Regions from separate parts of the Priestia sp. VA7 genome, predicted to be linked through region 1. Evidence: a T-box and tRNA genes for the amino acid it is inferred to sense, from the RefSeq annotation. Region 1 holds a T-box; the other holds one or more tRNA genes.
What was found. A T-box is a leader RNA that pairs with one kind of tRNA and senses whether it is charged. The one in region 1 lies ahead of thrS (threonine--tRNA ligase), so its partner is inferred to be a tRNA-Thr.
Positions count from the first base shown of each region.

Region 1 (15,092 bases):
ATACAAATTATTCTTCTACTTTGTGTTTTTCTTTTTTCCGAAGAAACGGCCACCAATTTCCTTCTCCAAGCGTTACAACAATCGCTGGCATAAGAAGCGGAAGAATGACAAGGCCATAAAGTAAAAGACCAATAATAACAACCGTTGCTACATGAACAAGTGTTAATACACCCGATGGCATCATAGCCCCAAACGTTCCAGCTAAGATAATAGCAGCAGTAATAATAACCGATCCCATCTTACTCATGGACGTAACCATCCCTTCTGCTACGCCGCTTTTTACTTCTTCGTTAAAACGGTCTAACAAGAAAATAGAATAGTCAATTCCAAGGGCAACTAAAATAACAAAACTAAAGAATGGCACAGCCCAGCTGATTCCGTCATTCCCCATTATATCCACGAATAGAAGCTCTGAGATCCCCATTGCTGTATAATACGTAAGCAGCAGTGAAGCAATCATGTATACAGGCATGATCATTGAACGGAATAAAATGGTCAGCACAATAAACAATCCAATCATCATAATAACCATTGTGCGTGAAAGATCCGTTGTAGATAAATCTTTTAAATCCGCATTTGAGCTCGATACCCCTCCGTACACAATTTCTGTATCCTCAAACGGCGTATCAACGACTTCGCTTGCCACCGCTTTTTCAATATTTTTTACGGTTGAAATGGCTTCTTCAGAATATGGATTTTGATCGAGCACTACACTGAGCTTAACTCCTTTTCCATCTGCAAAAGAATAGTTATCGATGGATTGTTTAAACCCTTTATCTTTCATCACTTCTGCTGGAAGGTAAATACCCGTATCTCTAACTGTTGAGCTGTCACTCATGTTATCAAGCATATCTGTTGCTTTTGTTAAGCCATCTGAGATCTTCGTCAGTCCGTCATTCGCACTGTTAACGCCTTTTGCTAACTGGTTGATACTGTCTGATAACGTTCCAACTTGACCTTGCTGAGCTGAAAGATTCTTATTTGCTTGTTGGAGACCGGTTTGAATGGTAGTAAGCTGTTTACTGATTGCAACAAGCTGCGGAACCGCTTGCTGCACATTTCCTGTTGTAGAGAGCTGAGTGCTGATGAGCTGCAGCTGTTGATTAATTTGAGCTAATCCATCTGCAGCAGGTGCAAGCGACCCGCCAGATTTCTCTTTAGAAGCAGAACCCGTTTGGTCAGCTATTTGATTTAGCCCTTTTTCAACATCACTTAATCCTTTTTGTACATCTCCGATTCCTTTAACAGCATCTTTGATTCCGTCTGATACAGAGCCTAGCTGTGAATTAACATATAAATCATCAATCTTTTCTCCGGTAGGCTGTGTGATAGTCATAACAGAATCCACGTGATCCACTTTTTCAATTGCTTTGCTTATATTTCCTAAATAAGGAATAACATCCGCCTTTGTTAACTCTTTATCTCCTTTAATAATAACATTGACAGGAAACGCTTTTCCTTCTCCCAGTGCATCACTGATAGCATTTAGTCCTTTTATAGATTTATAATCACTGCTTATTTCAGCAGTAGAATCAAACGATACTTTTGAGTCGTACGTTACAATAAAAGGCACGGTAATAATCGCTGTAATGACTAAAAACACGAACGGTCGCGCCACTGCCTTTTTTCCTAAAAAGCCCCACAGCTTATTATCACTATGAGAAGCCACTTTTTTAGACGGCCAAAATAATTTTTCTCCAAGCGTAACCATAAAAAGTGGAAGCAGAGTAAATAAAATGACTAGCAGTACACCTACGCCCACTGCTACCCCGACAGCCGACTGGAAAATGGCAAACTTGGCAAATCCAATGGCTGCAAACCCAATAAATACGGCAATTCCGCTGATAAATAGCGTTCTTCCTGCTGTACGATAAGCCGTGATCGTGGCCTTTGCTTTATCATGTCCGTTTGCCAATTCTTCACGGAAACGGTTAAGTAAAAGAATGCAGTAATCCGTACCAATTCCAAACAAAATAGCTACTAAGAACGTTTGCGTGAACGTTGAGATTGGAAAATCGACATTTTTAACTAAAATCCCTAGTAACGATTGACTGATTAAGTATGTGATTCCCACAATTAAAATAGGAATAAACGGCGTCACGACTGAACGGAAAACGAGTAAAAGCAAACCTAAAATCAAAAAGATAGTAATAAACTCGGTTTTCTTTAACCCTTCTTCTGAACTGTGTGCAAAATCCTGATTAATAAGAGACGCACCTGTTACATATGCCGTAGTGTCTTTTGGCACGCTATCATAAATCTGATTCGCTATTTTTTCAACTTTTTCATCCGATCCACTGACAGTAACCGGAACTAAAACGGTTTTTTGGTCTTTAGACATTAATTGATTACGAACATCTTGATCATCTGTTAAAGGCGTTGTGACATCTTTTACACCTTTAATTTTCTCTGTCTTATCAATGATTTTCTGTATTTGTTTCTCACTATCTTTATCTAATGCGTTATCTAACTTGATAACCATGCTAATGGTATTACTATCTTCTCCAGCATTTTTTAGAATTTGGCTAGCTCTAGATGAAACCGCATCGTCGGGAAGCTGAGACTGTCCTTTTTCACTTGCGAGCTTTGTTAAATTTGGTGACGTTAGCAACAATATAACCGTTAAAGCTAAAATAAAGGCCGCAATCACCCACTTAAATTTCACAATAAATTTCATTTTTTGCTTTCCCCTTTTATAGTTAACTTTTCTTTTGCCATTGTAAGAATTTCAATAAATGTATCTATTTTTTCTTCTTCTACATCATCAAACAAATTCTCAATGATACTAAAACACGCGGCATTTCCGTCATTTATTACCTTTTCTCCTTCAGCCGTAATCTTAATAAGCTTAGAACGTTTATCGCTCTCTAGTTCGTTAGTGTCCCACTCCACAAGCCCTTTTTCGAGCAGTTTTTTAATTCGATTTGAAATGGCACTTTTATGAACACCTTGCAAGACAGCAAGACTGCCTGGTGAAGATGGACCTTTAATCATTAAACTATTTAACAAATCAAACTGCTGCCTAGAGACATGTTCGAAGAGGTTATGGCTAAGCTCTCTGTGAATTACTTCTGTTCCCACAAACAGCACTTCTTCAAAAAGTTCTACAGCTTGATATAACTTGCTTTTCGCCACTTCTTTCCCTCCTTTGCTCATTTAGTTTATAGGTATAAACTATTCAACTTTAAAAATAGTTTATAGGACTAAACTTTATTCTGTCAATAAATTTATGTCTGACTGTCTTCATATATGATAAAGATAAATAGAAATCCCGAAAGATACCGCTTACATCAGCTTTTTTGGTTGTCAAAGCTCCATCACTTAAGTATTATTAGTAATTGACTTCTTTTCAAGGAGATATAAATTTTATACACAGAAAGGGTGATCACACATGAATACAATGCATGCTAATGAGCAGGTCAGTAAGAAAGATTCCTTTCCAATTGCTCTCATCTCATTGACTCTTGGAGCTTTTGCCATTGGAATGACGGAATTTGTTATTATGGGGATACTGCCTAACGTTGCGGAAGACCTTCATGTTAGCATTTCGACTGCTGGACAGCTAATTACAAGCTATGCTTTAGGAGTAGCAATCGGCGCGCCAATTTTAACTATTTTTACTCATCGACTTCCTCAAAAGCTTCTGCTTTGTTTACTTATGCTTTTGTTTATTCTCGGAAATGCAATTGCTATTGTTGCACCCAGCTATGGAATTTTAATGGGAGCTCGTTTAGTTACGGCATTATGTCACGGTACTTTCTTTGGAGTAGGCGCTGTTATTGCTTCACGGCTCGTACAACCTCATAAACGTGCAAGTGCTGTCGCAACGATGATGGCAGGTTTAACCATTGCAAATATCATCGGCGTTCCTGTGGGAACATTCATTGGGCAACACTTAGGCTGGAGAGCTTCGTTTGGAGCTATTACGATCATGGGGATTATTGCATTTATTGGTATTATTCTGTTTATCCCAAAGCTTGGTCAAGACAAATTAACGGGTCTAAAACAGCAGTTTGCTGCTTTTACTCAACCAAAACTTCTTGTGATGCTTCTTTTAAGCGCAATAGGATGCGGCAGTTTATTTACTGTATTTACGTACATTACACCGCTTCTTGAAGACGTTACAGGAGTAAGTGAACATAGCGTTACGTGGATACTTGTATTATATGGATGCGGCGTTACGCTTGGAAACGTTGTTGGAGGCAAGCTTGCAGACTGGAAGCTAATGCCTTCGGTTGTAGGTATATTTGCTTTTCTTTGTATTGTGCTGACTATTTTTACGTTTACTGTTAAAAGCCCAACAGCAGCTATTATCACGCTGTTTTTCTGGGGAGCAGCAGCATTTGCTGTAATGCCTGGTATTCAAGTGAAAATTATGAACTTAGCACAGGAAGCACCTGCTTTAGCTTCTACTTCGAATCACTCGTTTGCTAACTTAGGAAATGCTTTTGGCGCCTTTTTCGGAGGCGTAATTATTAACCATATGGGACTTACTTCACTTCCTTGGGTTGGCGCCATTTTTGTAGGAACGGCTTTTATTATCAGCACTTGTCTTTTTATTGTGGAGACACGCAAAAAACATAGTGAACAATCGTTCTAACTGTCTAACAACCGAACAATAAGTAAAAAAGAGCCTTTCTTTGCTGAAAGGCTCTTTTTTTACTTTTAACTCACTTTTTTCATTTCTTTATTTGTTAATCGACTGTGTTTACGAGAATAACCGACATATACAACTATACCAAGCACAATCCATATGCTAAAATACAGCCATGTTGTTTTAGGAAGATTAATCATTAAAAATAAACAAGATAATACAGATAAAATTGGTAAAACAGGTACAAACGGCATTGTAAATCCACGTTTTAAAGTTGGGTGCGTTTTACGTAAGATGATAATGCTGACGCCCACCATGCCGAAAGTTAAAAGAGCTCCGATATTTGCTAAATTCGCAAGTTCTTTTAGATCAATAAATCCTGAAATTAACGCTCCGATAATCCCTACTAGCCAAGTAGAAAGAGTCGGAACTCCCGTTTTCTCATTTGTTTTAGCAAATGCTTTTGGCAGCAAGCCGTCGCGGCTCATTGAGAATAAAATGCGTGTTGCTGCATAAATGTAGGCGAAAATAACAGCCATGATTCCAATGACGGCTCCTGCAGCAATAACTCCTGCCACTGCATTTTGTCCTACTGAATGGAGAACATAGGCCATTGCTTCTGGAACATTCAATTCCTTGTACGAAACAACTCCAGTCATAACAAGGCATACTGCTACATAAATAATCGTGCAGATCACAAGTGAACTAATAATTCCAATGGGCAAATTGCGCTGCGGATTCTTTACTTCTTCTGCTGATGTAGATAAGGCATCAAAACCTAAGAAAGCAAAAAATACGGCCGCGCCCCCTGTCACAACACCTTCAATTCCATAAGGCATAAAAGGTGTCCAATTAGACGGTTTTACATAAAAAGCTCCTACAATAATAAAAAGAAGGATAATAAACAATTTAACAAGCACCATAAAGTTATTCACTTTTTTACTTTCTTTTGTTCCTCTTGAAAGCAGCCATGTAATAAGAAGCGTAATACAAATAGCAGGAAGGTTCACTAGACCTCCATTTGCAGGGATCGTAATCAATTCTTTTGGCAGTGAAAAACCAAAGCCTTCTAAAAAGTTGTTAAAATAAGAAGACCATCCGTTTGCTACTGCTGACATTGTTAACAAATAGACAGAAAGCAACGTCCATCCCATTAAGTGCGCTACCACTTCGCCGATGGTTGCATATGTATAGGTGTAAACGCTCCCAGATACAGGTATAGTTGAAGCAAATTCCGCATAGCACAGCGCTGCAAAACCGCATACAATAGAAGCCAATATAAAAGAAAAAATAACGGCTGGTCCAGCATCGTTAGCAGCTACTAAGCCTGTTAATACTAAAACCCCCGTTCCGATTACGGCTCCAATACCAAGAAGAGTCAAATCGAATGCTCCTAATGTTTTGACTAGAGATTTGTTTTGACTTTGTTCTAATAATTGCTCGATTGACTTCTTTTTAAATAGTTTTCCCATTGCACTCTCTCCTCTCTGTTGCCACTCATCCATTAAAAACTTGAAAATAACGTCTTTTCCCATTTGGCTGCGCGTTTTCACTTCAGATACAGAAGTAATTATATAGAAATAATTACTAACTTGTCTATTAGTATACTAATATCATTATATATATTTCAAGAGTTTTTGTAAGCGATTTCTTAGTATCGCTCTATTTTGGATTTATAAACTAAATAAAGAGGTTATCATTGTGCTTATGTATAATAAATTTGAATAAAAATAATATTCTAAAAAATTACTTTATATGTTTTTAGATAACTTTTTTACTAACTATCTACAGATATAAATTCCTGACATAGAGATTATTTACAGAACGATGAATGTTTTATCTTACCGGGTGTTATAATGATGAAAACTGAAGTGTATGAAGGGCGGAGAAAGATGATTAACTTACTTATTGGCTGTATTTTACTAGCATTAGGAGTATACTTTATGTTTAAATTTCTTTTTTACTCTCCTTCTAAAAAGAAGCGAGATCAGCAAAATATGAACAAACCATCAGGTGAGGCTTCAGCTTCATCCCGTACAAACGATTCGAATGGAATAAGATAAATTTTTTTATAAAATACCGGCGTTTGTCTAAGGCAAAAGTTATACTGCTGATATATATTATCTTATACCCTTCTAGTTCAATATTCCCTTCATTTTGGTGTAAGACAAAATGAAGGGAATCACTATCCGACTTAAAAAATCAGATTTTTCTATTTAGTAAGGTAAATAGCTTCAACAAACTCTGTTTGAATTCTTTTCTTTATTCAAGTGTACAGCTGCCTCTTCCACACTTACTGTTCCTATATTTTTCTTCCCGTGCTTTCGCATAGCAAGCGATTCATTTTCCACTTCTTTATCTCCTATCACAGCCATATAAGGAACTTTCAGCATTTCTGCTTCTCGAATTTTCAGCCCTATTTTTTCAATGCGATCGTCTACTTCAACACGATACCCTTTTAACTCCAGCTCGTGTTTCACTTTATATGCATATTCCACGTGTGGCGGTGCAATAGGCAATAGTTTGAGTTGAACAGGAGCTAACCAAAGAGGAAATTGGCCTTCGTAATGTTCAATCAAGATGGCCATAAATCGCTCAACGGAACCGTATATAGCGCGGTGAATCATTACGGGACGATGAGGTTTATTGTCTTCTCCAATATACATACAGTCAAACTTCTCCGGCATTAAGAAATCAAGCTGAACTGTTCCGCACTGCCAGCTTCGACCTAAGGAATCTAAAATATGAAAATCAATTTTCGGCCCATAAAAAGCTCCATCTCCTTCATTCACCTGATAGTCTAAGCCTTTTTCACTTAACACAGATTGAAGCGACTTTTCTGCTTGGTTCCATGTTTCAATATCTCCCATGAATTTTTCAGGTCGTGTGGATAGCTCTACTTTGTAATCGAAGCCAAAATGTGAGTAAAAGTCATGGATAAACGCTAGAATGCGGCTAATCTCAGCTTCAATCTGACTGAGTTCTACGAATAAATGAGCGTCGTCCTGTGTAAATGAACGGACTCTTAGCAATCCGTTTAAAGACCCAGAAAGCTCGTGACGATGAACTAATCCAAGCTCTGCGTATCGAATCGGAAGTTCTCGGTAGCTTCTTCGCTTGCTGTTAAACAATAAAATGGCTCCCGGACAATTCATCGGTTTAATCGCATAGTTTTGTTTGTCAACATTTGAAAAATACATATTCTCATGATAATGCTCCCAGTGCCCTGATTGTTCCCAGAGCTCCTGTTTCATCATGATGGGTGTTTTTATTTCTTGATAGCCTGCTTTATAATGCTTTTGTTTCCAATAATTTTCTAACTCATTTCGAATAATCATTCCGTTAGGTAAGAAAAATGGCATACCAGGAGCTTCTTCCATCGACATAAACAGCTCCAGTTCTTGACCTAACTTTTGATGATTTCGCTTTTCTGCTTCCACTTGTTTTGACATGTTCATTCCTCCAATATATTTTTATTCAACAAAAAAACCGCACTCATCCCTAGTAAAGGGACGAATGCGGCCGTGGTACCACCCTAATTCCGTAAAATACTCATACGTATTTTACGCTTAAAAAGATAACGGTTTTACCGGTTGCGGTTTCAGTGTATACACATTCCCCGCCGCAGCTCCAAGGTGGTAAATTCATTTTGTTTTCTAAGGGCTCTCAGCCAGTGACCCTATTCTCTGTAAAGAAAATCCAAAAATGATTCATGTCCTTTTCATTGCTTGTATATTCATTTTTTCTACATAAAAAGCCGCACTCATCCCTAGTGAAGGGACGAATGCGGCCGTGGTACCACCCTAATTCCGTAAAATACCTATACGTATTTTACGCTCAAAAAAGATAACGGTTTTACCGATTGCAGTTTCAGTTATGCACGTTCCCTGCAATAGCTCTAAGGTGGTAAATCAGATGATTTCTTAAGGGCTCTCAGCCAGTGACCCTATTCTCTGCGAAGAAAACAGCATCTAATTCATGTCCTTTTCATTGCCAAATACTGTTTATTAGTTGTTAAAAGCGATTATAGTGTATAAATTTAACAAAAGTCAAGAAGTAATTTTTTATTTTTTAATGGTATAGAATTACTTTATGCTTGAATTTTTGAAAAGTTACTTAAGAATATACGGACTTAAAAAGTTTTTTATTATACTATTAACGACTACATTTCATTCTTATTTTTATAACAATAAAGGCGAAAAAGAAAGATGCTATAAGTCCTTATTTGGTTTATCTAAGAGGAATTAACGAAGTGAAACCAATACTATCCCAAACCAGAACAAGTAACATATCACAAGCATCATCAGGTTTTTTTATTTATATATTAAAATATTAAATACACCTTTTTATGCTCACGCAAATGTTTGACTTCAATCCGTAGAAACTATTTTTTATCTATCTTTAGACGGAAGCTCATCATGCATGCTTTCACTTTGGGGAAAAATCCGTTTTTTCCTGACTTGTTCTTTAAGAATAACGTCAAGCTGCCGCTGAATTTTCCTTGTTTCATTTGTCGAAAAATACAGGTGAGCCAGATTTACTGTTTCTAACGGATCCTTGGTCAAATTGTACATTTCAATTTGATCAGGAACACGATGTGTTTTAAGGGTAGCAAAACTCACAGGGTAACCTTCATATTGCTCTCCGTGAATAAATTCATCTTTTTCGTCATCTGCTGACCAAAATTGCAGATTATCATGATAGCGAGCGTATTTCCAAATTTCCTTTCCTGCCGCTGACGAAAACTCGACAATGACCGCTTGAATGTGATTAGGCTGAACAACTGACGGGTAGCTTTCTCCTAAAAAATTTGTTTGGTGAAGTCCTTTTGTCGGATCATCATCTGTCATGAAGAAAATCGCTGTTTCCTCTTGCTCAGCACACGTTTCTCCTCGAAGTATACCTGACAGGTCTCGCCCAACAAATGGATGTACTTCCGTATGACTTTTTTGTAATTGCTTTTGAATAGCGGAAGCATCTATATTAGCTAAACTAAGCATTGTCGGGATCAAGTCAAGGTGGCTAGTCAGTGTGTCTGTACGTTGATAACTAGGAAACAAACGCTTGTTATGAATGAGAAGCGGAACGTGAATAGATTCTTCATACATGTTGTACCATTTTTGATGTAGTCCCCCGTGAGCTCCAAGCAAATCACCGTGATCAGACGTAAAAATAATAATTGTATTTTCATAGAACGAAGATTGTTCCATGGTCCGAAGAACTTTTAAAATTTGTTTATCAACATTTTTTTGCAGCTGATAATACAAGCGCCGGTAGAAGCTAGAATTTGGGGTTGGCTGCAGCGCTTTTGGATAGATATATTTATAGCTGCTTTGAGCGCTAGGCTTTGTTTGTAAAGGTTCTCTAATGGTAGGTGGCGGATCGATGTTTGGAATCGTCTCATCAATAGAAAACTGAAACATAGGAAGGTGTTTGGTAATCGCTCCGAACAGCGCAATGTCATGCGGGTTCACAAATGAAGCTACCATGAGCCAAGGCTGCGCAGGCGCTTGATGTTCTAATCGTTGAATAAGCTCTATGATTTCCTCTGCATATATTTCGTCTCGTCCGCTCACTCCAATGGCGCAGATGAACCAGAATTGCGCGGATTTCTCCCTTCCGGTTCCGGACCAATCCACCCTGAAAAACCAAACTTTTCAAGCTTATTAGCCCGTTGATAGAGGCATTCTTTCTCTGGATCCGGTATTCCTGTTTGCATCTGATAGCTAGAAAAAACGTTATGTGTTCCTGGAATTAAGATGTTCTCATCAGAAATATGCCATTTTCCTTTATAAAAGGTTTGATACCCAGCCTTCTTAAAATACTCTCCCATCGTCGGGACGGTATTAGGCTGCAGCCAAAACATATCAGGATCTTGTGACTTCTTTGCGATACCTTGCGTTTGCGTAACTCCATGCAAGGAAGGGTATTGTCCTGTAAACAATGTAGCTCGACTTGGTGAACAAGCTGTAGAACCGACGTAATGACGAGTAAACTCCATTCCATGCTGTTTTAAAAATTTATGTGCTTTTAAATGCTTTTTTCTCCACTTTTTTAGTTCTTTACTTTCATATAAGGGTGGAAATCGCTCCTCGTCCACGATAATCAACAAAAAATTAGGCTGTTTCTGCATGTTTACTCCTCCGCGTGTTTATCAAATTTTCTGTATTGATAAACTATGTAAAAAGCACTTTTTTTAGAAGAACGGAGTACGGTTCATGTCTTTTTATACCCAAACAAAAAAAGACTTGGAGGATTTCTCTAAGTCTTTCATAACTCGTTTCAATACGATATTCCTTATTTTTTGTAAGCTTTTAGCTGCTGATTTCGTTTATAGGTGCCAATGATACTAGGTATACCTACAATTATACTTATCATAAAACTCCACATCATGTAGCGCCAATCCCCTGTAAAAAGCGCTATTCCCATAAAAAAACGAGCTGACCAGCAAGAGCTAACCATGAAGCTATCCAAGCAAACATCATATTCTCTTTCACGTTATCACCTCATATTTTTAATTATGAATGACTTTTTATATTTCACCACGAAATTCTAATTTTGAAGGTTGTTCTACTGTTTATTTTATGTACATAAATGAAAAAGCTAATAGCAGCGCGCAGCTATTAGCTTTTTCATTATTTTGCAAATACATGATTTCCTATTTTAATTGTTTCTTGTTTTTGGCGCAGCCATTGATCTCCCGTTTTATCAGGATTAAAGAAGAATAATGAACCTTTTCCTTGACCTTGGAAGTTAATTGCTTCTTCTACAGCTTTTTTTGAATCTTTGTCTGCAGGTTTATTAATTTGACCGTTGCTGACCGGACTATACTGACCTTTTTGATAAATAACACCTTTTACAGTGTCTGGGAATTTGCTGCTGTCGACTCTATTTAATACAACTGTCGACACGGCTACTTTGCCTGCATAAGGCTCTCCTTTGGCTTCGGCTGATACGAGACGAGCTAATAATTCTTTATCATTTTTATTTACTTGAACGTGCTGTTCATGAGAGGGCGCTGCAGCAAATGCTGAGTAACCTGCACCAAAACTTGGGATAAGCATTGCTATAGCGATTACTAGTTTCTTTATCATAAAAATAAAAAGCCTCCTTGCTATTTCTTGACGTGGTTCATATGCTAGCAGAAAGATAAGAGTCTTTCATTGTAAAAAATTGTCCAGTTCCAAAAGAAATTGTATATTATCGTATTTTTTTTAGCATATAAAAATATAACTTTACTGATTAAATATGAGTTGCCTTTCATTCTTTAGTGGTTTATGATGTAATAATACAAATAATAATGATTACGATTTATAAAAAAAGATTTTAAGAAAGGATTGATTATTTGGCTAAAAAATCAAAGATCGCAAAGGAAAAGAAGCGACAGGCACTTGTTGAAAAATACGCTGAGTTAAGAAAACAGTTAAAGGAACAAGGAAATTATGATGAATTACAAAAACTCCCGAGAGATTCTTCGCCTACTCGCCTGCATAACCGCTGTGAGGTAACGGGAAGGCCTCGCGGATATTTGCGTAAGTTTAAACTTTCTCGAATTGCTTTTAGAGAGTTAGCTCACAAGGGACAGCTTCCTGGAGTGAAAAAATCAAGCTGGTAAATTTCTAATTAAATAAAGGCAGCCTTTTTGGCTAAAAAAAGAAGGAACATGCTCTGTAAATCGTAATCATTACTTTTAGTAGGAGGAATTAATATGGCAACATGGAACTTAGATACAACGAAACATCACGTTCTCATTTGCAATGGAAGCAGCTGCAATCGGTTTGGAGCCGAAGAAGTTACACAGGCGATTCGAAGTGAGATAGCCAATCAAGAATTAGATCCATACATACACACTACTCGCACTCGATGTAATGGTAGATGCCACGATAAATGCGTCGTCATTTCCTATCCAGACGGTATTTGGTATAAAGATGTGAAACCTCAGGATTCACAAGAGCTTATTAACTCATTAAAGAAGGATCAGCCTTTTGTGGAAAAAATAAGCCATACTTTTTGCGAAGAAGGCTTTCAGCGAACAGAAGGTACTGTGAAAGGTATTTCAAAAGAAAAAGAAACCGTCATCAAAGTGTCTAAAAAACTTTAATTTACAACAGCGAGAACATAGCCCTTGTAAGATTAACCAACGAACAGAGAAACATCATTAAAAATATCTATTTGTTCTCTCTGATTCACCTGTTACTTAATCTAAACACCAAAAGCCGCTTCTGGTGAACAGGGCGGCTCTTGTCATCTTTAAATATTTAAGAAATTATATTTTCCCTGTTTCAAGTATGGTATTTGAACTATATATTTTCTTAACTACTGATGAAAGAATGTGGATTCCTTTCTTTAACTCCTCATCTGTAGCAGTAAGACTTATACGAATACACTCCCGGTTGTGAGAAGAAGATTGGCTGCCGTGAAAGAATGAGCCGCCTGGTACTACAATCAAGTTTTCTGCTTTTAATTTATTGTATAGATCGCTATCACTGAAAGGCAAACCTTCTAACCAAAGCCAGCCAAATAACGAACCTTCCGCTTTGTGCAAATACCAAGGAATATCATCCGGCATACATGTAGTTAAAAGGTTTTTTAAATAGTCATGTTTTTGTTTATAATGAGTTCTTATATAGTTAGCTGAAACTTCAGGTAACTTCCCGCTTTTTAAGGTGTTAACCACCATTCTTTGCCCTAGCCTAGAGGAGTGAATCAACATATTTGATTGAAATGCTTCCATTACTTTTATGAAGTCACTTTTTCCTATAGCAATTCCTATTCTCTCTCCAGGCAATCCGGCTTTAGAAAGACTCATACAGTGAATGATATTATCATGTATGATTGGATCCATTTTAATAAAATTAATAGCAGGAAAAGGCGGTGCGTAAGCTGAATCAATTAGCAATGGAATGTGATAGTTCTTGCAAACTTGGGATATAAGCTGTACGGCTTCTTCGGAAAGGATGTTGCCGCTTGGATTATTAGGTCTTGATAATACAACAGCTCCGATGTCTGGGTCCTGAGCTATTTTATCTTTAAATGCTTGTTTGTTAAATTCATAACGAAACGTATGATGATCAAGCTTTGAAAGGATAGGAGGAATTCCTTCTATTACACTTTCCTCGAGTGCGACTCCACTATACCCAGCGTAATCTGGCAGCATAGGTATTAATGCTTTTTTTACTCTTCCTTCTTTACTTGTACCGCAAAACGAATTTAAAGCTAAAAAAAAGAGATTTTGACTTCCCGACGTGATCAAGACTTGTTCTCTGTCCAGTTTAATACGATAATTCGTAAAGAAGTATTCTCTTATGCAATCAATTAATTCATGCGTACCGTAGCTAGAACCATATTGGCTAATCAAATTTTTTAATTGTTTGTCGTTCACAATATCTCTTAAAGCTTCTTCCCACATTTCATAAACTTGAGGGAGGATGGCGGGGTTGCCAGCACTTAAATTCACATATTGATTGAGATCGGAATTGAGCACCTCTTGGATGTCATGCATAATAGCGCGAACGCCTACTTTATTAGTCATTTTGTTTCCTATTTTACTCAAATGCAAAGCAGTCACTAGTGCACCTTCTCCTTAAAGATTATGGTCATCGAATAGTAAGTATGGAACTTCAATCTTTTTATTTTGCTGATTAATAAAGTAATTGTCCGGGATAATAAATTTATCATCGTTCTCACTAGGTAATAAGTATTTTCGAACATAATGTTCAGCTTCTTCTTTATAGTCAAGGTCCCTTTGAATCGTTTCAAGTTCTTCAATTTCTTTTACCAAAAGATCCAGTTCTTTTAAGCATATGTCTAAATCTAAATAAGCATGGTCTCCTTTTCGGGATATTGAACGCCCATTTGCAACTAGCCAGCTAAAAAGAAAAAAACCTGTTCCAGAATCAAAGTTTCGAGGTGCATTATGCTGACTAGGGTATCTTAAAAGTCGTTCAAAGAGAACAAATTCCGTTATCTCTTCCCAAAAAGGATATTTTCTTTTATGAAGAGTCAGCACCGTCTGGCAATCTACTTTAACTTCTTCTAGTATGCCTGCAAAAAAATTCATTTTCGCCTGTATATGTTGGTCAAAAGGTTTATTTCCGCAGTGATGGTAATAATCATGCAGATATCCCCAGATTACCCTTGCCTGATAAGTGTCTTCTCTATTCATAGTATGAGATTTAAAGTTGAAATCAGGAAAGATAGAAGACGCTCTTTTTAATGTATCCTCATTGTATATGCTGTGAAATTTATTAAAGAAAAATATCGCGAAGTTTTGACTTGTTACCTTTTCTTTTGTTTTTACATTCTCAGGGAAAAATACAATACACTTTCCTTCCATAAATCCTTGAGTACCAGCCAACAGCTTTAAAGATTCACATCCATTTTTAGGATGAGGAAGGTCTGCTTCGATGGATTTCATGATTTCAGGTTCATCGCGAACAGCGATAAAGGCTTCTAAATAAAATCCTCTTTTTGTAGGGCCATTAGGCGTTACAATCGG
Region 1 covers NZ_JBVQPN010000004.1:688,717-703,808, reverse strand. The annotation lists gene AC0C45_RS21400 (MMPL family transporter) at 8-2,677, opposite strand; gene AC0C45_RS21395 (MarR family winged helix-turn-helix transcriptional regulator) at 2,674-3,135, opposite strand; gene AC0C45_RS21390 (MFS transporter) at 3,392-4,600, shown strand; gene AC0C45_RS21385 (amino acid permease) at 4,666-6,066, opposite strand; gene AC0C45_RS21380 (hypothetical protein) at 6,451-6,657, shown strand; gene thrS (threonine--tRNA ligase) at 6,829-8,046, opposite strand; T-box leader at 8,100-8,328, opposite strand; T-box leader at 8,368-8,594, opposite strand; partial or broken gene AC0C45_RS21370 (sulfatase-like hydrolase/transferase) at 8,986-10,727, opposite strand; gene AC0C45_RS21365 (cell wall hydrolase) at 11,230-11,688, opposite strand; gene rpsN (30S ribosomal protein S14) at 11,940-12,209, shown strand; gene AC0C45_RS21355 ((2Fe-2S) ferredoxin domain-containing protein) at 12,303-12,695, shown strand; gene AC0C45_RS21350 (valine--pyruvate transaminase) at 12,861-14,162, opposite strand; gene AC0C45_RS21345 (DUF6421 family protein) at 14,178-15,092, opposite strand, start outside.

Region 2 (15,092 bases), on a different contig from region 1:
TCAAAAAAACTTCTGTTTTTCCTCCCTATCCTTCAAAAAAATTTGAGCTTCGACAAAAAATGAAGCCATTTTCCAGGAAACAGCTATTTCTTTGAAGTTCTATTTTTCCTGTTACATGCGTATATGAAAAGAGAAGGACTTCTTTTTTATATTTTTGATTCAAGGAGATGAACGTATGAAATTATATGGTTTTCAATCTGAAGAAGAGCGTTCCTTTCTTCATTCTACCTATAAAGTAAACCCATTGCTTTCTCATACTGGAGATGTCAAAATTAGCTTTCTATCTTTTCAAGAAAATGATTATACCCCTCGTCAAGAAGCTACGATTCCACAGCTTCTATTAGTCGTTCACGGGGAAGGCTGGGTAGCTGGGGATAACGGCCTGAAAATTTATATCAAACAAGGTGAATCCGCATTTTGGAGAGCGGGAGAATCATTTGAAGTCGGGAGTCTAACGGCTATGACAGGATTACTCATTGAAGGATTAGATATCGCTCCTCAAAAGCTGCTTACTTCTTTTTCACGAACAAATGTAAATTAAAAAGCCGCGTTAACGCGGCTTTTTTTTATTATCTTAGTAATCGAGCGTAGCTTTCAGCACTATCTTGAATAACTTTGTCACTCAGGTCACCGCCTGCTCCTTGAAATAAAAATGGCGTTTGGAACTTCATACCTGTTAAATTTGCCGTAGCTTGAAACGGAAGAAGCAGATGATTCATTGGGTAACGGTTGTATCCCCCTTCTTGATAAGCTTCCGCAGGGCCTCCTGTCGAAGTAGCTACGACAAACTCTTTTCCCTGAAGTTTAGTACCTTTGCTTCCATAAGCCCATCCGTATGTTAAGACAACATCTTGCCACTCTTTCAAGAGTGCCGGTGAGCTGTACCAGTAAAATGGAAATTGAAAAACAATACGATCGAATTGAAGAGCTAACTCCTGCTCTTTTTCTACATCAATTTTGAAATCGGGATAGTTTGCGTATAAATCATGAACGTACACATTCTCTTCTTTTTTTACTCGCTCTGCCCACGCTTTATTAATGCGAGAAGATGCTAAGTTTGGATGCGCTAAAATAACAAGTGTTTTCATTTTACTACTCTCCTTCTAATGTCTGTGCTTGCTTTGTTCTTTTCTATTTTTCACGCTTGCCTCTCACGGCTTGCTCAGTTATTCTTTCCTTTTCCTTCAGCAAATCCAAGTTAGTTTACACTTATAAACTACCAGTATTATCATTCTGCTTCAATAAAATTGACTTTGCTTTTATCACCTTTACTTTTTTTATGTATCCAAAACGGCAGATAAAGGACAAGAAAGCTAAGAATTATCATTCCTTCAATCCATACTAAATACCAAGGATGAGGTCCAAGAACATCCAGCAAGGAAGCGTGTTCTGGCTTTTTCATCATGTATAAATAATTCGCCCCGAGTAAACGATTCATGACATAGATAAAACCTCCGTACAGATTAACAAATACTACGCTTACCCACAAAGAACGAAACGTCGGCTCATATCTGCAAACAGCAATTAGCATACAGCAAGCAAGTACCACACCGCCATGCGATACATAAAACTGCACATAGCGAAACTGGGCATACGCATAGCCGCCAAGGTCTGGGGTAATCATCGCTTGAACAGAGCTGCTGATTCCTGCGAAGTACACAAAATAAAAAAGAAACCTGCTTTTGGTTATCAGCATAACAGCAGCCAGCAGCACGACTATATCACTGAGCTGAAGAGGCAAGGAAGTTTCAGCAGACCACTGATGGCAGCTGATTTCCCAAGCTTGGTAGGCTGTTTCTGAAGCAATTAGAATGAGTGAAAGCAAAATGAACACAAACCTCTTTTTTCGCAGCTGCTTTCGACATAAAAAAATAAATGCTCCTATAATCACGATAATAGCTAAAGTTACAAGATGTTCAACTGAAAAAAGCTGAAAGGAATGTTGTACAGGATGACACGTAAAAAATGAATTCATAAAAACGCCTCCCTTCCATCAGAAAACAAATTCGGTACCTTTAGCTTGTTCATAAGACCTCATTTTCATTAATGCTTCTCTCGCATTAAAAGGAGATTGAGACATAACGAAATCACGCCAATCTAAAGACGGCCGAATGGTGTAAATAATCGAGTATGGATCACTTCTTGCACCGCAGTTGATTTCCATGCAAGGCTTCGCTTTCCGCGGGAGTCTTCGCGTTGCCCTCCAATCAACTGCTAGAACCAACTAAAATAAAAAGATCCGAACGATTCATCATTCGGATCTTCTTTCAACTAACATACTGTTATCCTAGCTTTTTTCTTCGTTTTTACTCTCTAATTAATCCTTTTTTCACTAAGAATTGATGAGCAACTTCTTCAGCCGTTTTTCCTTTCGCATTTACTTGATAGTTCATTTCACGCATTTCCTCATCACTGATTTTACCGCCCAGTTGATTTAAGATTTTTTTCAGTTCAGGGTGCTCTTTTAGCGTATCTTCACGAAGTACAGGCGCTCCTTGATACGGCGGGAAGAGCTGCTGATCGTCTTTTAAGACTTTCAAACCAAACTGTTTAATTTCAGGGTCCGTTGCGTAAGCATCAAGCATGTTAATATCGCCTTTTTCTACAGCGCGATAGCGAAGCTTCGGCTCCATGGTTTTAATATTCGGGAAGGTAAGGCCATATTCTTTTTGGATGCCTACATAGCCGTCTTCACGATCTTTAAACTCAAGCGTAAATCCTGCTTTTACTTTATCTGTTGCATTTGCCAAATCTGAAATAGTTGTTAGATTATTTTCTTTGGCAAATTCTTTTGTCACGGTCAATGTGTACGTATTATTAAACTTCATTGGATCTAAATAGACAAGACCGAATTTCTTTTGAAACTCTTCTTTTGCCTGCTTGTACACCTCTGTTTCATCTTTGCTGTCCGGCTGTTCCTTTAGATGCGTCACAATGGCTGTACCTGTATATTCAGGGTACAAATCAATTTCCATGTTACGCAGAGCCTCAAATACAAATACCGTTTTCCCAAGCGACGAACGAAGATTTACTTTCATATCGGTTTGATCTTCAATTAATTCTTTGTACATATTAATTAAAATGTCTTGTTCTGCACCAATTTTCCCTCCGATAACAAGGTCTGGTTTTGTTGCGCTCATCGCTGCAAACGGAGAAACAAGAATGAGTATTAATACGATGATCATAATAAACGAGCGTTTTTTGGACCCTTCTTTAGCTGAGTGTTCAATCGTTCGCAGAATTCCATCAAAAATAAGCGCTAATAATGCTGCTGGAATGGCTCCTAATAAAATCAAACTATTATCGCTTCGGTCAATACCAAGCAAAATTAAGCTTCCGAGCCCGCCCGCTCCGATAAGAGCCACGATTGTCGCTGTGCCAATAATGAGTACCATCGCTGTGCGAATTCCGGCCATAATGACAGGAAGTGCTAGAGGAAGTTCTACTTTAATTAATCGTCTCCATGAGTTCATCCCCATGGCTTTGGATGCTTCAATTAAAGATGGGTCCACTTCTTTAATTCCGGTATATGTATTTCGTACAATAGGAAGAAGCGAATATAAAAACAGTGCAATAACCGCGGGAAAGGTTCCAATTCCGACAAGAGGAATCAGTAACCCTAATAAAGCGAGTGAAGGAATGGTTTGCAGTACGGCTGTTACGCCAATGATTGGTTCAGCAATGCGGTCATGCCTCGTTAAGTACAGTCCGAGTGGCACTGAAATTAATACGGCGATAACAAGAGCTAGTACTGAAATTTGAATGTGTTCAAGAAGAGCTTGAAACAGTGCATCTCCTCGTTGATCTAATAATGTGCTTAGTGCATTCATTACAGCGTTCCTCCTTCTTTCGTTTTATCAGAAAGAAACGCTAATAGAGTTTTGCGCGTTACGACGCCAATTCGTTTGCTCCCTTTTTTTACGGCTATTGCTTCATGGTCGTAAAGGGCGTCCATGGCCTGCTGAACAGTGGCGGTTGAAGCTAGCTCTTCAGTAGGTTCTACGTCCGGCTGTTCACTTTCTTTGACAAACATATCCAATGTCTCAAATAAAGCATTCCCTTGATTTCCAATAAATGTTTTTACAAATTCATTTTTAGGCTTTTGAATGAATTCCTCCGGGGTTCCAACTTGAACAATTTCCCCGTCTTTCATCAGGCAGATACGATCTCCAAGCGTCATCGCTTCGCTCATATCGTGCGTAACAAACACAAATGTTTTTTTGATTTTTTCTTTTAAGCTAATAACATCTTGCTGAAGCTGTTCGCGGCTTAACGGATCGAGGGCACTAAAGGGTTCGTCCATTAAAATAACGGGGGGATCAGCTGCGAGGGCACGTGCTACACCTACACGTTGCTGCTGGCCACCTGAGAGCTCAGACGGCTTTCGGTTTCGATACTGCTTTGGGTCTAGTCCTACCAAAGTAAGCAGTTCATCAATGCGCGTTTTGATTTTATTTTTCTTCCAATGCTTCATCTCGGGTACAATGGCTATATTTTCAGCAATGGTCATATGAGGAAAAAGAGCAATCTGCTGCAGGACATAACCAATGTTCCAGCGTAGCTTATGTATGTTGTGGTCCGATACGAGCTTATCTTTTATGTATAGTTCTCCTTCGGTAATATCATGAAGACGGTTAATCATTTTTAAGGTGGTTGTTTTCCCACACCCACTCGGACCAATTAAAACGAAAAACTCTCCTTCTTTAATTTCTAGATTAATATTTTTCACGGCGGTCGTACCGTCTGGATATTGCTTTGACACATTCTTAAACGTAATCAAATTATCGTTCACCCTCCCTGTTGAAATTTAATCCCTAGTTTCGTGTACCCAATATTCAGAGGCAATAAACATTCTTTTAAGAATATTTCTAAATATGATTCATAAGACCTAGGGGAAAAGATACGCATATTTTCTCATAACCTCCTAATAAGGCTATCAAACTGTTAAAGTTTTCACAAGGCGGGAAAGAATAATTTTAAAGCCGACACAAATAAAAAAACCTTCTTTCAACAAGAAAGAAGGTTTTTTAGTATGCTAGCGACAGGGATCGAACCTGCGACCTCTTGCTTACCATGCAAGTGCTCTACCTACTGAGCTACACCAGCGTCTTGGAAAATTATATCACGTTTAAATTCATTTAGGAAGCGCTTTTTTAAATTTTTTTATTGGTATATTCTCTAATTTGCTTCTTCTGAAATCCGCACTTTCTACAAAGTTCCATATTTTATGTTAGAACTCCTTACATAAATTGTGTGAATTTTCTTTTTTTATATTACCCTTAGTAAAAGAGCTTACAAAAGAAGGGAAGAAAATAGATGGAACAACAACCAACCATGACCAAATCAAAAACGGCAACTCCCTACCCAAGAGACTGCACGTTCAGCCTGGAAGATTGGACGACACTCGCTAAGTATTGGTACCCCGTCGCACGCTGCAGTGATGTAACAGAGAAACCAACGTCCGTAAAACTGCTAGATGTAAATCTAGTTCTATACCGTACCACACACAAAGTAGTAGCGGCTCGTGATTTATGCGTTCACCGAGGCACCCCCCTTAGTATGGGCTGGGTGGAAGATGATGAAATTGTCTGTCCTTACCACGGCTTCCGCTATGCAACGGACGGCGCATGCACGTCGATTCCAGCTCACCCTGATGCCAACATTTCTCCCCGCCTGTGTATGGCTGTCTATCCAGTTATTGAACGATTTGGATTAGTGTGGACTTCCCTGACAGGTGAACAAGATAACCTGCCTTACTTCGATGCGTGGGAGGCCCCTGATTTTCAGCAAATTGTTTGTCCCAGCTTTGATATCATGGGTTCGGCTGGTCGTCAAATGGAAGGCTTTTTAGACGTAGCTCATTTTGCTTGGGTGCACACGGACACATTTGGTGATCGAAACAACGCCTTTGTGCCTAAATATAAAGTAAGCGATACAGATTATGGGCTTCATGTAGAATATACGAGCACCGTGAGCAATTATTCCAAAGAACAGCAGCATTTAAATCCACCTGATTTTAAATGGCTTCGCGTCTTTGATGTTTATCCGCCGTTTACAGCTACGCTAAAAGTATACTTCCCAGAAGGCGCAGAGCTGTGGATTATGAATGCAGTCTCTCCTATTTCAGCCCGCGAAACACGTTTATTCGCACCAATCGCTCGAAACTTTGACAAAGATTCTCCCGTTGAAGGTGTGTATGACTTTAACCTTCGCGTCTTTGACGAAGACCGTGAAATGGTTGAAAACCAAAAGCCTGAAGACTTGCCTTTAGACCTGCAGATGGAAGCGCATATTATGGCTGATCAAACGTCCATCGGCTACCGGAAATTATTAAAGAAAATGGGCTTAAGCTTTAGATATACAAGCTAAAGAAATCCCCGCTGTCTCAGCGGGGATTTCTTTTTTATTTAGCAAACTGCTCGCGTCCTGCTTTTTCCTTTATCACTTCATCTTCACTTGCCGGCGTGGCGCGTTTCATAAACACTGAAAGAATTAAGGCAACCACCACTAGTACTACTGAGACGGCAAACGCATCGTTAATTCCTTGTACCATTGCCTGCATCCCAATTTGTTCTTTCATTTGAGCTGCCCCGGCTGCCGTTGCATTCGCTGCTCCTGCTCCGCTCATTGCATCTTGAGCAAGCTCTTTTGCGTGCGTAGCTGTACGATTTGACATCACCGTTACTAAAAGAGCCGAACCAATAGCTCCCGATACTTGTTGAAGCGTGTTATTCATCGCAGTACCATGCGGATTAAAGCGCTGCGGCAGCTGATTTAATCCGTTTGTCATAACTGGCATCATCACCATAGACATTCCGAACATGCGAAGCGTGTAAAGCGTAATGAGCGTTGTATATGTCGTATCAAGCTCTAAGTTACTGAAGAAATACGTCGTGACGGCTGTAATCGTTAGACCCGTTACAGCCAGTGCACGCGCTCCGAATTTATCAAATAATTTTCCGGTAATCGGAGACATCACACCCATTAGCAGCGCACCCGGAAGCATTAGTAATCCTGAGTGAAACGGAGAAATGCCTCGCACGGTCTGAACATATATTGGCATTAACAGCATGGCTGAGAATAACGCCATTGTGATTACCATTGAAATCGTTGACGATAAAGCAAACATTGGATATTTAAAAATACGGAATTCAAGCATAGGTGTTTTTAGCTTGAACTGACGCGTAATAAATAAAATCAGCGCCACAGCTCCTACGATAATGGTGCCGTATACTTCCACAGAATCCCAGCCTTTATCTCCTGCTGAGCTAAATCCGTATAGAAGTCCTCCAAATCCAATTGTAGATAACAAAAGAGATAAAAAATCCAAATTGATTTCCACTTTTTCTTTTTTGTCTTTTAATAGGAAGAAAGCACCTATTAATACAATTGCCGCGATTGGCGTAACAAGGTGGAACAGCATTCTCCACTCATAGTGTTCAATCAGCCACCCTGATAAGGTAGGACCAATTGCCGGAGCAAAAATCATAACTAAACCGAAGATCCCCATCGCAGCTCCGCGTTTTTCTAATGGGAAACTTGTGAGCAATACGTTCATTAAAAGCGGCATCATAATGGCTGCGCCTGATGCTTGAATAATACGAGCGGTTAACAAGACCGAAAATACGGGCGAAGCACCGGCAAGTATTGTTCCTGCTGTAAATAAAGTCATAGCCGTTAAAAATAAGCCTCTGACAGAATAACGCTGAATTAAAAAAGCGGTAGTTGGAATCATAATACCATTCACTAACATATAACCAGTAGAAAGCCACTGGACAGTTGACGTTGTCACATCTAAGTCTTTCATAATAGACGGCAGCGCCACGTTTAATAACGTTTCATTCAACAATGAGATAAAAGCGCCAATTAACAAAATAGCAATTATGCCATAAGGCGGCTTTTCCATTTGATTTATCGATTGACTCATTATTGTACCTCCTTATACTTTAAGTTCATTTTTTTAGACACACGTTCTACATAGAGTATATTATACTGTGAGTTCAATTTATGCAAGCGAAAAATCTTGCGTTCATGTCCTTTATTTTATCGACTTTTTTAGTCCTTTAATCCTTTTATATCAATACATTGTCGTGATATCGCCTTTTTTTTGAAAAGAACATTTGTGTAAACGCTTTAAATCATGTATCATAAAGTTGGACCATGAGTCTAATTTTATATTTAGGTGATAATAATGAACAACCGAAAACAGCAAGTTGTAAAAAATGCACACCATCTCTTCGTTGAAAAAGGATTTCAAGCTACATCTATTCAAGACATCATTGATTATAGCGGCATTTCAAAAGGAACATTCTACAACTATTTTTCTTCAAAAAATGAATTATTAATCGCTGTTTTTACCTGGCTTCATACAACAATTGAACAAGAGCGAAATCAGCTGCTGGTTGGTAAAAGCCTGACCGATGTAGATGTGTTTGTTAAACAGATTGATGCACAGATGAAAAACCATCATAAACATAAATTTTTTACATTACTTGAAGAAGTATTTGTTTCCAATGATCCCGATTTAAAAGCATACATAAAAAACACCCAGTTTATTGAAGTAAACTGGGTTTACAAACGGTTCATTGATTTATTTGGACAAGAAAAGAAACCGTACCTGCTAGATTGTGCAATTATGTTTCTTGGCATGCTTCATCGCAACTTTCACTATAATTTTATGGTTAACGGCACAAATACTGACCCCCATGAGATCATAAGCTACAGTGTCAAGCGCCTGCTTCCTCTTGTAGAGGAAGTAGCAAATTCAGGAGACATTTTGCTCGATCCGCAAACGATTAAAGAATGGCTTCCATCTTGCCCGAATACTAAACATCAAATAGAACAGGACATTTCTGCAGCACTTATCGATTTAAAAAAACAGTTGCACAAACAATTTACGGATGAATTCGAACGTCAAAAATGCACAGAGCTTATTAGTTTTATTGAAGAAGAGCTGTTTAAACAGCCAAATCCCCGCAAGTTTGTTGTGGATAGTGCTCTTCATTCGTTAAAGCAGCTGTCTGTTAACAACAGTAAAACGACCCTGGAGGAACTGCAAACGATGATTGATCAGTATGTGAGTGAACGTCATTAAAAAGAGATTAAGACGTAACTAAATCCATCCAATTTAAAGACGAATAAATTGAATAAAGGAGTTAGTATAAGTTACTTGTTACACCGCTGTTGATTTCCGTACAAGACTTGGCTTTCTGCGGTCGGCCGGTGAGCCTCCTCGTCGCGTACGCTTCTGCGGGGCCTTACCTGTTCCGCTTTTCCCGCAGGAGTCTTCGCCTTGCCCTTTCATCAACCGCTAAAAGCGACTAAACATATGAAATTCACGTTCATCATAATAACAAAAAACGAACGATTAATATTTTTTAATTAATCGTTCGTTTATAATTCTAACTAAAATATTTTTATCCCAGCCTCTTTTTTATTTTCCTCCAGTAAACGAGATTCCTTTAATAAAATATTTATTAAAAAACGCATAAATGAGTAAAATGGGAAGTGTAAAAACCATGGAAGCTGCCATAATATAGTTCCAATAACTGATATACTGACCTTTAAATGTGTTAAGCCCTAAAGTTAATGTAAACATATTTTCATCAGACATCACAATTAAAGGCTTCATAAAATCATTCCAAAATCCCATAAATACAAAAATCGTTTGTGCTGCTAAGGCAGGTTTTGCAAGTGGAAGGACTATTTTGAAGAATGTTCCAAACTTCGATAACCCATCCAACTCCGCTGCTTCTTCAAGCTCTTTTGGGAAATTAATAAAAAATTGACGCATCATAAATATAAAAGTCGCATTTACCATTCCGGGTACAATCATTCCCTGATAGGTATTTAACCAGCCTAACTCTTTCAAAATTAAAAAATTAGGGATCATGGTTACTTGTCCAGGAATCATAAGCACAGCTAAAATAATAATAAATAAACTTTTCTTTCCCGGGAAACTGAGGCGTGCAAGGGCATAACCAGCCATTGAGTTAAATAGCAAATTCAGTGCTGTTCCTACTACAGCAATAAATAAGCTATTAAACATCCAGCGCGGGAACAGCTTTTGTTCCACAAAAATTTGTTTATAGTTGTCTAGCGTAAAGTGTTTTGGAATAAAGTTCACCGTACCTGACACAATTTCTTCAAGCGTTTTAAAAGAAGCTGACAGCGCCCAAATAAAGGGAATTAGCGTAATCAGTGCGTATATGCTTAAAATAGCATATAAAATGAGGACCCCCGTTTTTTTCTTCATCTTTTTCTTCCCCCCCTTAGTACATACTTTCTTCTTTTGAAAACTTTCGCTGAATAACCGTTGCCACCAAAATCACGAGCGCCAACATAAAGGCTAGTGCTGCAGCATATCCCATGGTTCCTAAATTTTTAAATGCATATTGATAAATAAGAAGAACAACAGTTAGAGTCGAGTTATTAGGTCCCCCTGAACCTCCTGAAAAAATAAACGATTGATCAAACAGCTGAAACGTGCCAATTAGTCCCATGATCACCACGAAAGATGTAACCGGACGCAGATTCGGAACTGTAATATGCCAAAATCGTTGAAACACATTAGCACCGTCTAACTGAGCTGCTTCATACAGCGAATCGGGTACGTCCTGCAAAGCTGCCAAATAAATAACCATAAAAAATGGAGCTGTTGCCCAAATGTTCATAATCATAATGGCAATCAAAGCGACCTGCGGATCTCCAAGCCAATTGTAAGTTGGAAGACCGATAAACTTTAAAAACTCATTCACAATCCCATTTTGATTGTACATCCACATAAAAATAAGCGTTAATACGGCCGATGATGTAAGCGTTGGTAAAAAATAAATAATACGAAAAACTTTTTCTGCTTTTAGCCCTGCATTTAATGTGGCAGCCAGTATAAGTGCCAATGCGGTTTGTACCGGCACAACAATTACTACATACTTCACCGTATTCCAAAGAGCAATTTTAGCCTTGTCATCTTCCAGAACCTTCATGTAGTTCTCAAGCCCTCGAAAATGGAACTCAGTCCCACCCAGTAATTGAACTTTATGTAAAGATAAAAAGATGGCGTAAAAAATAGGTGCAATAACAAATAACAAAAGCACAAACAGTGTAGGTGACATAAAAGCATATCCTTGCCCAACATCACGAGGTTTGTACGTTCGTATTTTTCTGTTTTTCATTTCCTCCACTCCCCCGCCTAGTCTTATTCATAAATACTAATCTCTTGGTTTGCCTGCTTTTGTGCTTTTTTCAAAGCTGTTTCTAAATCACTTTGTCCCAAAAAGGCGCTTAAAAACTGGTTATTAAAGTTATTCATGATAATAGGTAAATACGGACCGTCTTGCCAGACAGTAGCATAAGCAGCTCCTTTTACTAATGGACCTCGTTTTTTGTCTTCAGCAAAACCAAGTTTATCCGCTACGGATTTTCTTGTTGGCAATGCGTACCCCTTACTTGCCCAAGTTTCCATTCCTTCTTTACCAGTTAAGTACTGAATGAGCTCCCAAGACGCTTTTTTCTTCTTCGAGTCAGCATTCATTACATACGCCACCGTAAATGCCATCGTATTTTTATGACCGTTTATTGTCGGAACTTCTGCTGTACCGTAATCAAGTTTTGGGAAGGACTCTTGTAGAAACGGAATCATCCAATTCCCTTCAATTACCATAGCCACTTTTTGTTGTGCAAACATGTCCGTACCTGAGTTTGCGCCTACATCAGAGGGTTGTACAGACGTTTTATCTTTTAAATGCTGATCAATGAGCGGCTGAAGAGCGTCAACGACTTCTTTCGTAGCAAAATTTGCCTTATTGTTCTTTACCACGTCTCCTCCGTTTGCCTGCGCCATATAAAAGACACGTGCTAATTCCGGCGTGACCCCAAACGCTTGAATCCCTTTCTTTTTAAATACTTTTGAAACTTCTTCAAACTCATCCCATGTTTTTGGTACTTCTACTCCTGCTTCTTTAAATAGCTTTTTGTTGTAAAATAAGCCTAATGTGGAGTAATCTTTTGGAAAACCATATGTCTCTCCATTTTTTTGAAACGCTTTCAATAATGGTTTCTCAAAATCTTGAACATCAAAATCAGACTTTACATAAGAATTCAAAGGTTCTAAAACTCCTGTATTAATAAGACCAGGCGCTTCAAGTGCATCCAGATAAAAAACATCTGGACCGTTTCCACCGATTAAACGTGTTTTTAAAATATCCATGTATTGATCAGTGATTACTTCATGCTTCACATGAATGGAAGGATGAAGATTTTCAAAGTCTTGAATAGTTTGATTAAGCAGCTTTGTTTCTGTTGGGTTGCCTCCCCAGCCGGCCAACACAATTTCGACCCGATCAGTTTCCCCAGAAACTTCTTGTACGTTTGAACATCCAGTTAAAACTGCTCCGGTCACTGCCAGCAGCAGACATAAAGCAAGTATCCACTTCTTCATCGGTTGTCTCCTTTCATTTCATTGACCTGCGGCTTATTAAGTGACGCCTAATAAGCCGCAGTCGAATTAACCTACATGAGCTCTTACTTTACATTGAGATAGAAGCTCGTATTTTGTCGTATTTTCCTTCACGTAAATAATAGTTTCGCTTCCTTCTTTTTTAACCGTTAATGATAGTTTTCCACTGCCAATCACAAGGTTTTCTACAGAGAGTTCATTCATATCGTCTATGAGCACAGGATTTATCTGTATCGTACCTGCTGTACTATCAGGAAACAGTCTCAGCATCGCCTGCACGAAAGCTAAAGGCGTGCCGGCTGCCCAAGCCTGAGGTGAACAAGCAACGGGATATTTAACAGGCTTATCAAGTTTACTTGAATAGCCGCAGAATAATTCTGGAAGGCGGTCGTATTCAAAATGGCCAGCAGCATCAACCAGCCCTTTTATAATTTTATTGGCTTCTGTTTGCTTGTTCGCTTTACTCAAACCAAGAACAATTAAACTATTATCATGCGGCCAAATGCTCCCGTCATGATAACTCATTGGATTATAGCCTGCTTCCCCTTCTGCCATTGTGCGGATACCGTATCCCGAAAACATAGATTCTGATACTAGCCTTTCTGCTACTTTGTTCAGCTTCTCCTCATCCATCATCTCGGCTAAAAGTACATGACCTGGATTTGACGTAACTGTTCCTACTTGATGTTTATGTTCATCGAGTGCAATTGCGTAGAATGATACGTCATCCATCCAAAAGGCTTCATTAAACTTTTTACGCAGCTGCTTTGCTTCTTCACGTAAATTATTTGCTTCATTTGTTTTGTTTAACTGATCATATAAAGAAGCAATACCCATTTTTGCTTGATATACATAGCCTTGTACTTCCACTAAAGCAATGGGAGTTTTTGCATATTCACCGCTGCGATGGACAACAGAATCTCCTGAGTCTTTCCAACCTTGGTTAGCAATTCCTTTACTTGACTCTTGATGATATTCAAGAAATAAATCGCCGTCTCGATCCCCATATTCGTTGATCCATGTCAAAGCTCCATCAATAGTCATTTGCATTTCTTGTACAAACTCCAAGTCTCCCGTCCACTTTACATATTCCGTTAATAAAATTAAAAACAATGGCGTCGCGTCAATTGTTCCATAATACGGCGTAAAAGGGATTTGGTTTGTGTTAGCAAGTTCCCCGTAACGTATTTCATGCATAATTTTACCCGGCTGTTCATCACGCCATGGATCATTTGCCGTTCCTTGATACGCTGCCATCGTACGCAGCGTTCCTTTTGCTACTTCGGGATTAAAAGCCAGCATTTGAAGCGCTGCAATTAGACTATCCCTTCCAAATGGCACGCCAAACCAAGGCAACCCTGCTACTGGAAAGACACCGAATCCTACGTCCGTTAGCAGTACGCGCAGGTCGTTAAGTCCTCTTGTAATAAGACGCTGCATTGTCGGATGATCGGTTGTTACTTTTGTAGAAGATTTTTCCCATTTTTTATATGACTGGCGTAGTAAACTAAATGCTTCACCGGCTGATAAAATATCCTCATTGGTGTCTTCGCCCATTTGCGGCTGAACCATTAATGTAATTTCTTCTTCTTCTTGATGATTGAGTTCAACAGAAAATGTAATCTCTCCTTGCTCATCCACATATGAAGCTTTTTTATCCCAAAGAATCCGTGTAGCCCGCTTGATATCATCTGCTCCTTTGTATGTATATGTTAGGCTGCTTTCTCCTTTTATTTGCCCCGTTCGTTTTCCGACATTTCCAGTTTGAAAACCTCTTACGATGAACATATCGTTAAAATCGACATCTGCTTGCATACTTAATGTAAAAGCAATTTTTTTAGGAAAATAGCTTTTTAACTTTATTTTTTCGTAGAAAACCCCTCCATATATAAAGCGTTTTCTTTCTATTTCTAAAGACTCTCGCCATAGTACAAGCTCTCCTTCTTTTTCCATATGCGGATTAGTAAGAAGAATTGTGGCTAATAGATTCTCCTCTGCACTTGAGGTCAATAATACAGGATCTGCATCATTAATTTTCAAATGAAACTTGCTCAAAAAACGCGTATCTTTCATATATAATCCTAAACCATACTGATGGTTTTCGTTGATATTTCCTGCTGAATCAGTCAGTAAAAATAAGTCATTTTCTTTAATAACACGGTAATCCATTTTCATCCCCCTAAGTTTTACCGAAACGTTTTGGAAAAACGTCGCACAAAACCGAAACGTTTCGGTTTTTACATTATATAAAAACCACTAGTTGTGGTTTTTAGCTGTTGATTCTCGAATGATCAGCTTTGTATCAAGATAACGCTTCATATTTGTTTCTTTTCCTTCTAACATCTCAATTAGTAAATCTGCAGCTTGATAGCCAATTTGATATACTTCCTGTCCTACAGTCGTCAAATTTGGAGACAAGTAAGAGGCAAGGACAATATTATCGTATCCGACAATCGAAATATCTTTCGGTACTTGAAGGCCAAGTTCTTTGCATGCTTTTAGTGCTCCAAGTGCCATTAAATCACTTGCACAAAAAATAGCAGTGACCTCTTTATGCCGATTTATAAGCTCCCGGGCAGCTTTCTCTGCTTTCTTTTCTTCAAAATTCCCGCTTACAACCCACTCAGAACGAAAC
Region 2 covers NZ_JBVQPN010000001.1:956,744-971,835, reverse strand. The annotation lists gene AC0C45_RS05045 (hypothetical protein) at 176-541, shown strand; gene AC0C45_RS05040 (NAD(P)H-dependent oxidoreductase) at 570-1,088, opposite strand; gene AC0C45_RS05035 (YwaF family protein) at 1,229-1,975, opposite strand; gene AC0C45_RS05030 (ABC transporter permease/substrate-binding protein) at 2,307-3,830, opposite strand; gene AC0C45_RS05025 (ABC transporter ATP-binding protein) at 3,830-4,780, opposite strand; tRNA gene AC0C45_RS05020 (tRNA-Thr) at 5,034-5,106, opposite strand; gene AC0C45_RS05015 (aromatic ring-hydroxylating oxygenase subunit alpha) at 5,317-6,369, shown strand; gene AC0C45_RS05010 (DHA2 family efflux MFS transporter permease subunit) at 6,404-7,927, opposite strand; gene AC0C45_RS05005 (TetR/AcrR family transcriptional regulator) at 8,192-9,094, shown strand; gene AC0C45_RS05000 (hypothetical protein) at 9,173-9,307, opposite strand; gene AC0C45_RS04995 (carbohydrate ABC transporter permease) at 9,434-10,255, opposite strand; gene AC0C45_RS04990 (carbohydrate ABC transporter permease) at 10,272-11,174, opposite strand; gene AC0C45_RS04985 (ABC transporter substrate-binding protein) at 11,198-12,439, opposite strand; gene AC0C45_RS04980 (amylo-alpha-1,6-glucosidase) at 12,506-14,626, opposite strand; gene AC0C45_RS04975 (LacI family DNA-binding transcriptional regulator) at 14,714-15,092, opposite strand, start outside.
Region 2: it encodes a tRNA-Thr, which carries the amino acid that the T-box ahead of thrS (threonine--tRNA ligase) is inferred to sense. The anticodon was not compared.